Regions from separate parts of the Dyadobacter aurulentus genome, predicted to be linked through region 3. Evidence: riboswitches for the same ligand, from Rfam matches in the RefSeq annotation. Region 3 holds a riboswitch; each other region holds the start of a gene.
The links. A riboswitch is a leader RNA that binds a small molecule or an ion and turns the genes downstream of it on or off. The one in region 3 is predicted to bind cobalamin.
Positions count from the first base shown of each region.

Region 1: another riboswitch for cobalamin. It lies ahead of FXO21_RS11865 (TonB-dependent receptor plug domain-containing protein); the one in region 3 lies ahead of metE (5-methyltetrahydropteroyltriglutamate--homocysteine S-methyltransferase).
Region 2: another riboswitch for cobalamin. It lies ahead of FXO21_RS25735 (TonB-dependent receptor); the one in region 3 lies ahead of metE (5-methyltetrahydropteroyltriglutamate--homocysteine S-methyltransferase).

Region 1 covers NZ_VSRN01000001.1:2,857,248-2,860,527, forward strand. Annotated here, with positions in the region: gene FXO21_RS11865 (TonB-dependent receptor plug domain-containing protein) at 1-1,333, opposite strand, end outside; cobalamin riboswitch at 1,387-1,584, opposite strand; gene FXO21_RS11870 (DMT family transporter) at 1,647-2,582, shown strand; gene FXO21_RS11875 (thioredoxin family protein) at 2,647-3,207, shown strand; gene prfA (peptide chain release factor 1) at 3,211-3,280, opposite strand, start outside.
Region 2 covers NZ_VSRN01000001.1:6,215,263-6,218,542, forward strand. Annotated here, with positions in the region: gene FXO21_RS25735 (TonB-dependent receptor) at 1-1,298, opposite strand, end outside; cobalamin riboswitch at 1,462-1,767, opposite strand; cobalamin riboswitch at 1,843-2,204, shown strand; gene FXO21_RS25740 (cytochrome c biogenesis protein CcdA) at 2,338-2,967, shown strand; gene FXO21_RS25745 (TonB-dependent receptor plug domain-containing protein) at 2,951-3,280, shown strand, end outside.
Region 3 covers NZ_VSRN01000001.1:3,843,170-3,846,449, reverse strand. Annotated here, with positions in the region: gene metE (5-methyltetrahydropteroyltriglutamate--homocysteine S-methyltransferase) at 1-1,711, opposite strand, end outside; cobalamin riboswitch at 1,890-2,137, opposite strand; gene FXO21_RS15995 (glucosamine-6-phosphate deaminase) at 2,297-3,034, opposite strand; gene fumC (class II fumarate hydratase) at 3,187-3,280, shown strand, end outside.

The DNA.
Region 1 (3,280 bases), 990 kb from region 3:
TATTCCAGCCACTTTCCGGCCTGATATTCGGGTTGCCCAAAACCGCCCAGTAACGTTCATTCATAGTTGGTACCCGATAGCTTCTTGAGAGCGCGCTTTTGAGTTTCAGCTGATAATGATGTTCCTGAACCAACTGATATTCACCACCTAACGATGGAGTGAATGGAGGATTGAAGCCGGTTATCAATGCTTGTCTCAGATTCAGGGAAGCCACCAGCCGCTGATTTACCTGCCAGCGGGTGAGCAGAAAAAGGTCAGCGCGGTTTTCAGTAATGAGACGTTTTTCATAACCCGGCACACTTGTGCGGTAATGCGTCCATTCAGCGCCGGCTTTCACGTAAATGCCGCTCCCGGGAGTCTGCATATTCCAGCTGAAATCATGTTCCGCGCGGGAGGAAAATTTATCCGTAACCGCGTGATCCGGATTGTCAAAATCACCTTTGGCATAATCAATCACATCTCTTACCCAGGCCGTGCGAAGTGTAAGGTCGCGGGCGCGGTATCGTAGCATGGTCCGGTAAGCTTCGGTGAGGGTAAGTTCCCGCCCGGCCAGATTGTCGGGTGAAGTAGTTAGTCTGTTGCTCGTCAGCCAAACGTGTGCGGAAATTTCCTGGTCCTTTTTTGAGGTCAGAAAAATGTCCTGGATCAACCCTCTTTGCGAAGCTTCGGCAGGCAGCAACGCATAATCCCTCCTTTGCGAATGAGGAAAATGATTGTTCAAACGATTCCAGTAGCCGCTTGTTTTGGCCGACATACTCCATTGTTTATTTAGCGTCGAATGGTATCTGCCCACAAATTGCATCTGATAATTGTCAAAACTCTCGAGCTGACCGGCTATCGATACTTCAGTTGTTTTATTTTGATGTTCGCTGCTGAGCAAAATACTTCCCCCCACCGCGTCAGTACCAACTATGCTGGCCGCAGATCCAAACTGTACCGACAATGCATCGAATCCGGCGACAGGGATCGTGGAAAAATCGGTTTGCCCCAAAGTAGGCGAATTGATATTTAATCCATTCCAAAGCACGGCAGTATGGTTGGCAGAAGTTCCCCTGAAAAATGCGGTGGTCAGCTGGCCCGGACCATATTTGTTGAATGCAATGGGTGTGAAAACGGATAACAGGTCGGCTATGTTCTGGAATTTATATGTATAAAGTGTCGCAGAGTCTATCTGCTGTATTTTCAGGCCGCTCATGAATTTTTCCGGAACGAAACCTCTGATATTGACCGGCATTAGCGCAATGGAATCTGTTTGTGCATGACTACTATTTCCGGATAATAAAATACCCGCCGTCAAGCCAACAAACAATGCAAAAGTCTGGTTAATAGTCAATTTAGATACTTCCTCAGCTGGTTGATAGTCTTTTGCCTCTCCTCCGAAAGCATTCAGAACTAATGGTTATGGCAGGTCTCCTGGCTCGTCTTTTGTTCCTGCGCCTTCCCGTTTTTTTACAGTGGCTTGAAGATCAGGTCAATGGATCAGACTTACAGTTGCGGGGACAGCTTCCGGTTTGAACGAAATTCCCTATTAAGCCACAAGCGCAATTTGAAATTGCAGCGGGCACCAAACGCGCGCAAAGTTAGCCATTTGCATTGATTTAACTACCGACCATCTTATCCCTTATCTTTGCGCAAAATTCAATTTGTTGGCTTCGCTATCTGAAATTCACACTCCCGATGCCCCGCTGAAAGGTATTTATCTGATGCTAGGGGCAGCTTTTTTCTTCGCACTCACATCCGCCATTTCCAAATGGCTGGGCCGGGAGTTCCATATTGTGCAGCTTGTATTTTTCAGAAATATTGTCGGCGTGGTCTTCATTGCAACGAGCATTTGGAAACGCCCGTTAGTGCAGCAGGGAGGAAAACTGGGTTTGCTGATCTTTCGGGGGATAGTCGGCACACTTTCGCTTTATATGCTCTTTTATGCAATTCAAACGCTGGGACTAGGGCGCGCGTCGACTTATCAATATACTTACCCTATTTTCCTCGCATTGTTTTCATGGCTTCTGCTGGGCGAAACCTTGAACTCGCGCGAGTGGCTGGCCATTTTTATTGGTTTTGCAGGAATTCTTTTTGTTTTCCGGCCGGACGTGTCGATCTCGCTTCGGGACAATGCACTGGGACTCGGTAATGCATTGCTTACTGCCGTTTCCTATTTGTCGATTCGCCAGCTCGGGGTTGTTTATGACACCCGCGCGATCATTTTATCCTTTATGTTAAGTGGAATAGTGATGCCTGTTATTTCAATGTTCGTAGGTACTTACTATCCTATGGAAAACATGGATTTTCTGATTGGAACCTTCAAGTGGCCTGTTAATTTGTTTCAATGGCTGGGTTTCCTTGCTTTGGGGCTTACAGCATTGCTGGGGCAAAAAATGCTGACACAATCTTTTACGCATGACAAGGCTGGCAGAGTCGCCGCTATTGGTTATTCAAATATTCTGTTTTCTGTTTTAATCGGATTTTTGATGGGCGAATCTTTTCCGTCGGTTTCTGTGTTGACAGGAATGCTGCTGATTGTGGCGGGAGGTATTTTGATTTCTTTCGCGAAGCAAAAACAAAAGGTTACCGGGGAAAATTGAATTTATTTTCTCACTTTCAATAAGTTGTTAAACTGTTTTGTTGAACAGACCAAAATGACATCGTATGAAAAACTTCATTCCAAGGATCTTTATTTTTTTAGCAGTAACATTGGCGCTTACTGGCTTTCGGTCCGATTCTGTGACACGCAGCGAGGACCAGATACATTGGCTGACGATCGAGGAAGCGTTCGAAAAGGTAAAAAAAGAGCCTAAAAAAGTCATGATCGATTTATATACCGACTGGTGCGGCTGGTGCAAGGTAATGGACCGGGAGACTTTCAAAAATAAGGCCGTCGTAGCGTATGTTAATGCAAAATATTACGCTGTAAAACTGGATGCGGAGCAGAGGAAGACTATTGTTTTGGGAGATAAAAAATTCGAATTCCTGCCTCAGGGGGCGAAAGGCATCAATCAAATCGCACTGGCGCTCACAAATAACCAGCCAAGTTTTCCTACCACTGTTTTTCTGGACGATCAGTTTAATATGATCCAGCCGCTCGCCGGTTACCTCAAACCCAAAGAATTCCACGAAGTGATCACATTCTTCGGCGAGGATTTTTATAAAAAGGAAGACTTCGAAAATTATAAGGCGAAGACTTATAAAGAGAAATACCGGACGAAGTAAGTTCTAAACAGTTTCTCCTTCCTGCATTTTCTCTGTATTCTCCGCTATACGCAACCTTTCGATAAATTCTGCT
Region 2 (3,280 bases), 2.4 Mb from region 3:
GCCCGGTAATTGGTAGTCACGAAATCGACATAACCCTGATTCGCGACCGGATCCTTAACCGGAATGGTAGCAAACTGACCCGGCCCGAAAACATCCCCGTTATAAGTCCGGCGATCCATCAAGCTCAGTGAATAACCGGCAAGCAGCTTATGCTCAATGCCTCCGGTGTTGAAATCAAACGTCAGTTCGAGCTGGTTTTGCAGCGGTTTGGTGAGGTGATTAAAGTAAAAGGGATAGGACCTGGTGATCGAATCCAGCGTAGGGTTCAAAGTCAGCTCCTCCGCAGAAAAGTAGTTGATATTGTCATCGTAATAGGATAGCTGGTTCGAGAGTTTCAGTTTCGAATTGATCTGGCGGACGTATTTGAGCTGAAAATCATACCGCGTGTTTTTCAAAAAATCCTGCGGATCGTTGTAGCGTGTATTTACGTTCAAACCCGGTACTACTTTGCTTCCTTCCAGCATCGGAATGCCCGTGTCGGTATCGTAAATGTCCTTATTGGCGCCTATCGTCAGGTAAAACAGGTCTTTTTCAGTTGGAGTGTATTCCAATGCCAGATACCCATTGTTTGTGTTCGAGCCGGAATGCCGGTAACCTTCCGTGTCGGACATCCCAAAATCGACCCGGTAACGCAGCTTGTCATTGATCGCCCCGCCCGCTCCGGCACGCATCCTTTTGGTGTTAAAACTTCCGTAGGTAGTAGAAAAATCAGCTTTGAACCCGGCAGTTGGCTTTTTCCTGACGATATTAATGATCCCTCCCAATGCAGAATGCCCGAACAGTGCCGAAGCAGGGCCTTTGAGAATTTCAATGCTTTCGACATTGGCCAGGTTCGTGCTCGGCGCGCTCGTGGAAATGTTGTGGCGCTCGTCGCGGACACCGTCCGTGAGCAATACAAAGTTGGAAAACCCGCGGATCGTGAAATGCTGAAATCCGCCGTAAGTGTTGTTGGCTCGCACACCGGTGGTGTTTTTCATCGCTTCACCGAGGTCATCCGCGCCGCGCTGCTCAATGGTTTTGACGCTGACACCCGAAGTGGAAACGGGCATATCCCGTATCGGAACGTCGATTTTGTTGATGGCAGAAAATGACTTCCGCCGTTCTTCCGAAATGATAACTTCGGACAAATCGCGTGCTTCGCCGTCCTTGTCCGGATCAGGCTTCACAGTGTTTTGCTGCGCATAACCAGCCGAAGTGAGCACGATAAGTCCGCCGAATACCGCAGTGCAGACGCCGATTTTTAATTGAATGGTCCGGTTGCTCCTGCCGTCAGTTCGCGGACCGCAGTTTTGTAGCATTTGCATACTTTTAACCTGATTTTAGGTGAGTTAAAAGCTCTTGCCAGAATTTTTAATGCAAGCGAAAGAAGACGAAGAAGGAAAGACCGGGCGAACTACACCCGAAAATCACGGCTCAAAAACCGGAAAAATCCAGACCAGACGAAGCTTCATTTCGCGGAAGCATTGTCAACAAAAAAAGGCAGGTCTCCTGACTTGTAACATTCACATCGTCCTTCCCGGGGCTTTTAATTTTGAATGATTGAGTGACTGAATGATTGACTGATAAAAAAATATTCGGTCATCGCAGTGGCGACCCGGTCTATAATTCAGTCATTCAGTCATTCGCTAATTCAATCATTAATTCCCCAGTGGACATCATTCTGATGTAAACTCTTTGCGTTACTTACAGTTGCGCGACAGCTCGTGATTTGCACACGATTCCCTATTAATTCACGTGGTTAGTAAAACCTTTTCCTGTTGGAAAATAAAGTAAAGAACTGTTTCAAGGCTGCAAAAGTAGAGGAATAAGTTAATTTTCATGTCAGTGTAAAACAAAAAACTCCATATTTGCGGCTCAATTGGTTCACGCGCTTTGCGTGATGAAAAGGGAATCCGGTGAAAATCCGGAGCAGTACCCGCTGCTGTAAGTTCATATTTTGTGTTGCAACATTTTGTGCCACTGGGAAGTAATTTTGAGTTAGTGATTAGTGAGTTAGTGAATTAATGAGTTAGTGAATTAGTGAATGACCGAATTAGTGAATGTTTTTGTATTAGACTTATAAAACCCTCACTCACTCACTCACTCACTCACTCACTCACTCACTCACTCACTCACTAATTCACTCACTCACTAATTCAATCAATCCCCCGGGAAGGCGTTGCAACTGGGCGAGCCAGAAGACCTGCCAGTCGATATATTATCCGGATTGCTTTCGGGAAGAAAGGCGATAGGACGATGGCGGTGGCTTCTTTTGGGCTGCTGCCCTGCGCCTGCATTGTTCCCAAAGTTTTTCGAGATAAGCGGTTTTTTACTTATCCAAGATTAATCGAAAAACGAATGGTCAACATCCTACTCATTGATTCCCTGCTTCTTGGCGTCCAGCATTCCTTTGAACCCGATCATATGGCGGCGGTTTCTGTATTGGCCAGCGAGGATGCCAAAAGTCCTTCCCAACGCTGGAAACTGATCTGGCGTTCGTCCCACTGGGCGCTCGGACATTCCTTTACGCTCATCCTGTTTGCTGTGCTGGTTTTGCTGCTGAGATCGACGCTTACCCTTGACATTTCGGAGAAAGTAGAGCTGCTCGTCGGGCCGCTGATGATCTGGCTGGGTGTGGTTGCGATCCGGCGGAACTTTGTGAAAGACAGAACTTTGCATTACCCTAACCCGCAGCAAAAATTCAGCCGCTCGTTTTGGGTAGGAATGGTCCACGGACTTGCGGGAACAGGCGGCGCATGTGCCGTGGCGCTGACCCTCGCCGCAAGCGATGCGTCTACGGCGGTCTGGATCATCATTTTGCAAAGTGTCGGAATTATTCTTTCCATGTCGGCTTACGGCTATTTTTTCGCCACTTCCATCCACCGTTTCGCGGGCAAGCGGGAAACATTTCTCAAAGTCGTCAACTACACCGTCGGCGCATTTTCAATCCTTATCGGAACAATCACTCTGTATGAATCCCTTGTATAAATTTTTACGCTTACCCGTTCATTTACTGCCCTTTATCAGCTACTTCCAGAGCAATGCACAAACTACCCCGACAGACAGTTCGAATGCGAACCTGCTCGATCCCATCGTAGTTACAGCCACGCGTTTTGACACAAACAAAGAGCGCATTGCCCAAAAAATCGACCTGATTTCCTCGGAAGATATGCGACTGACGCCCGCCCAGGACCTTACCGATATGGTTCGGAAATCGGCAGCCGTGGATGTGATCCAATATCCGAATTTGTCAAGCGGGATAGGAATCCGGGGTTTCCGGCCGCAGTTTTCCGGATTGAAC
Region 3 (3,280 bases):
CCGGGCCAGTCAGCATTCCTTTTACCAGTTTTTGAGAATTCGCCTGCGCAAATGCCGACCACTTCACGGTCATCGGCTCCGGTCTTTCCACATCACCATAAATCACCGGCGGCTTCACGCAGCGGCTTCCGTAACTCTGTACCCAGCCATTTTGGGTAAAAGCGAACCCGGAAAGGCGCTCGCCGAAATACTCGACCATATCATTCCGTTCAAATTCTCCGTGAACAAGCACATCAATGCCCAATTCTTCCTGCCAGCGCAGTGAGCTCACGATTTCCTCCCGAATGCGGACTTCGTATTGTTCCAATGTTAATTCGTTCTTTTTCAGGTTGGCACGAAGCAGGCGGACTTCGTCGGTTTGAGGAAATGATCCGATTGTAGTGGAAGGGAACAATGGGAGTTTCAGTTTTTCTAACTGGATCTGCTGTCTTATTTCGAAGTTATTTTGCCTGTTGAGATCAGCTTCCTTCACTGCTGTCAGCCGGGTCTTCACGTGCGGCTTGTGAATGAGCGGCGACTCCCTCCTGCTTTCTATTGCATTCTGGTTTTCGATAAAAGCATCGTCCAAAAGCAAGTCAGTACCCGCTAATCGGCATATTTCCACCACTTCTGCCAGTTTTTGTTTGGCAAATGACATCCAGTTTTTAATCTCCGGCGTCAATATAATTTCGTCCTGTTCGAAGTCAAGGTCACAGGGACTATGCAGTAAAGATGATGATGGCGCGATCATCAGCCGATCTTCTCCAAGTACATGGATGGCCTGGGAAATGAAGTCCAGCGATTTACGATAGTTGTTTTTCCAGATATTCCGTCCATCGACTACGCCCAGCGAAAGTTGGCGGGTTGAATGGGCAAAGTCTTCATGCTTCAACAATGCAGAAAGCGAGCTTTCGCCCCTGGTCAGGTCAATATGCAGCGCATCGACGGGCAGCTTGGCAGCGGTAGGCAGGTTATCTTCCAGTGCGCCGAAATAAGTCGCGACGAGGATCTTCAATTTCGGCACCGACTTCCTGATCGTCGCATAAGCAATTTCATATGCATGTTTTTGCTTCTCGGTCAAATCCAGTACCAATGCAGGTTCGTCTAGCTGTACCCATTGTGCGCCGCGGGAGTATAGTTCTTTTAATATAGATGTGTATACCGGCAGCAGGTTTTCCAGTAGATCAATTTTTTCAAAACCTTCCTCTTTTTCTTTTCCCAGCAAAAGATAAGTAACCGGCCCGAGCAGCACAGGCTTGGTTAAAATGCCTTTTTGCAATGCATCTTCAAATTCCAGGAATACCTTTTCCGAATATATCCTAAACTGCTGATTTTTAACAAATTCAGGAACCAGATAGTGATAATTGGTATCAAACCATTTTGTCATTTCCATCGCATTCAGATCCAGTCCGCCACGCTGGTAGCCACGCGCCATTGCGTAATAGAGATCAAGTTCCTTGTTGGATTTTCCATCTATTAACTGGTGATATCGTTCCGGAATTGCGCCCACTGTGAGCGACATGTCGAGTACCTGATCGTAGAGGGAGAAATCATTGGAAGGGATCAGCCCGATTCCGGCTGCTCTTTGAGTCTCCCAGTTTTCGTGGCGGATTTTGCGGGCTACTTTCTGCAGCTCTTCCCGGTCAATTTTGCCTGACCAGAACTTTTCGCTGGCTCTTTTCAGCTCGCGGCGGCTCCCGATGCGCGGGTAGCCCAGATTGTGTGACAACATAATACTAGTGTTAAAGAGTTAGTAAAAACCCTTTGAAAACACCCCCCATCCTGCTCCTGAGATCAGTACGTAACATAGGCGAAGGTAAACCCGGACTGGCTGACAGCGATTGCGCCGGATCATTTTCGATAATATGCATGGTAAATCAATGCCTGACCAGCCTCCGATCGTGAGAGAATAGCCATTGAGAGTAGCGGCAAGTCTCCTGGCTTATATCAATTTTCGCCGCCCTTCTCGTCGAAATGTTCTGGCTGTTAAGCTTTCTCATTTACAACAATGGGACACCTGGGCAAAAACCTGTTTCGGAAAAACCCGGAGCTGATATTTACAGTAGCACGACTGCCCGTGATTTGCACACGGTTCCTTTTTAGTTTGCTGGTATTGGATGAGGGTTCCAAAAGCAAAACCGCTACCCCGATTGACGGGCGTTCACAAAGAACAGCCCAAATTTAAATTGAAAATCCAGGCGTCGGAGAAACCGGGCTGATTTAAGTGAAATGGAGGAATATTCAATTTAGCGGCGGATATTTTATCTTTTTCAGCTGAAAATAATGGGCTTCAAAAGTGATTCTTGGCAGCCCATTATCATCGCTTTTCAATCTCACTCCCAGCCTCTTCATCCAATATGAACTCCGCATTGAAGTGATTTTGTAATACCGTAGCAGGAAATGCGGTTGTTACCGGGAATGCAAGTGCGCGGGCGATTACCGGTGCTTTGGCAGCTCCGGAGCCGATCAATATGGCCGTTTTTGATTCCAGAATGTGCCTGACACCGACCGTAATCCCTTTTGTAAGCGGCGTGGCTTTTTTGAAATATTTCTGCCCTACTTCCGCAGTCAGCGGGTCGAGCTCCGAAATGTGGGCGTAGGTGTCCCAGGGTGTACCAGGCTCATTCAAAGCCAGATGCCCGTTCATACCGATTCCAAGCACGATCAGGTCCAGGCCGCCCAGGGTTTCAACGATTTTATTAACCCGCACGCATTCTGCTTCGGGATCGATTGCCTTTCCGTCGAAAAAAACGATTTGATTTTCACGAAAGCCGATCGGCTTTAAAAAATCCCTGTCGAGCAGGTCGCGGCAGCTACCGTCATCATCGGCGCCAAGCCCGATCCATTCGTCCAGACCAATATAAATGCATTGCGAAAAGTCGACCGTTCCTTTCTGATTCGCAGCCGCCAGCGCCCGGAACATACCCAGCGGCGTACTTCCGGAAGGTAGACAAATTACCGCGTTCGGTTTTTTTGCAAGAAGCGTGATCACACGGTCGGCAGCCGCAAGGCTCATGGAATTGTAGTCGGGATAAATGCTGATTTTGGGCACCATTGAGTTCTAATCTTGATTTTTAAAGCATTCCAATCTAAACATTCTTTTCAAGGTGGTGAACATTTATCTTTAAAAAACACTAAAAACTAACCTGCCGAACCTAACTTTACCTTTCAATCGACAATTCATTTTTTACTACTTCTAAAAATAAAATGGAATACCGTATAGAAAAAGATACGATGGGCGAAGTGCAGGTACCTGCCCATGTATATTGGGGTGCCCAAACGCAACGCTCTATCCAGAACT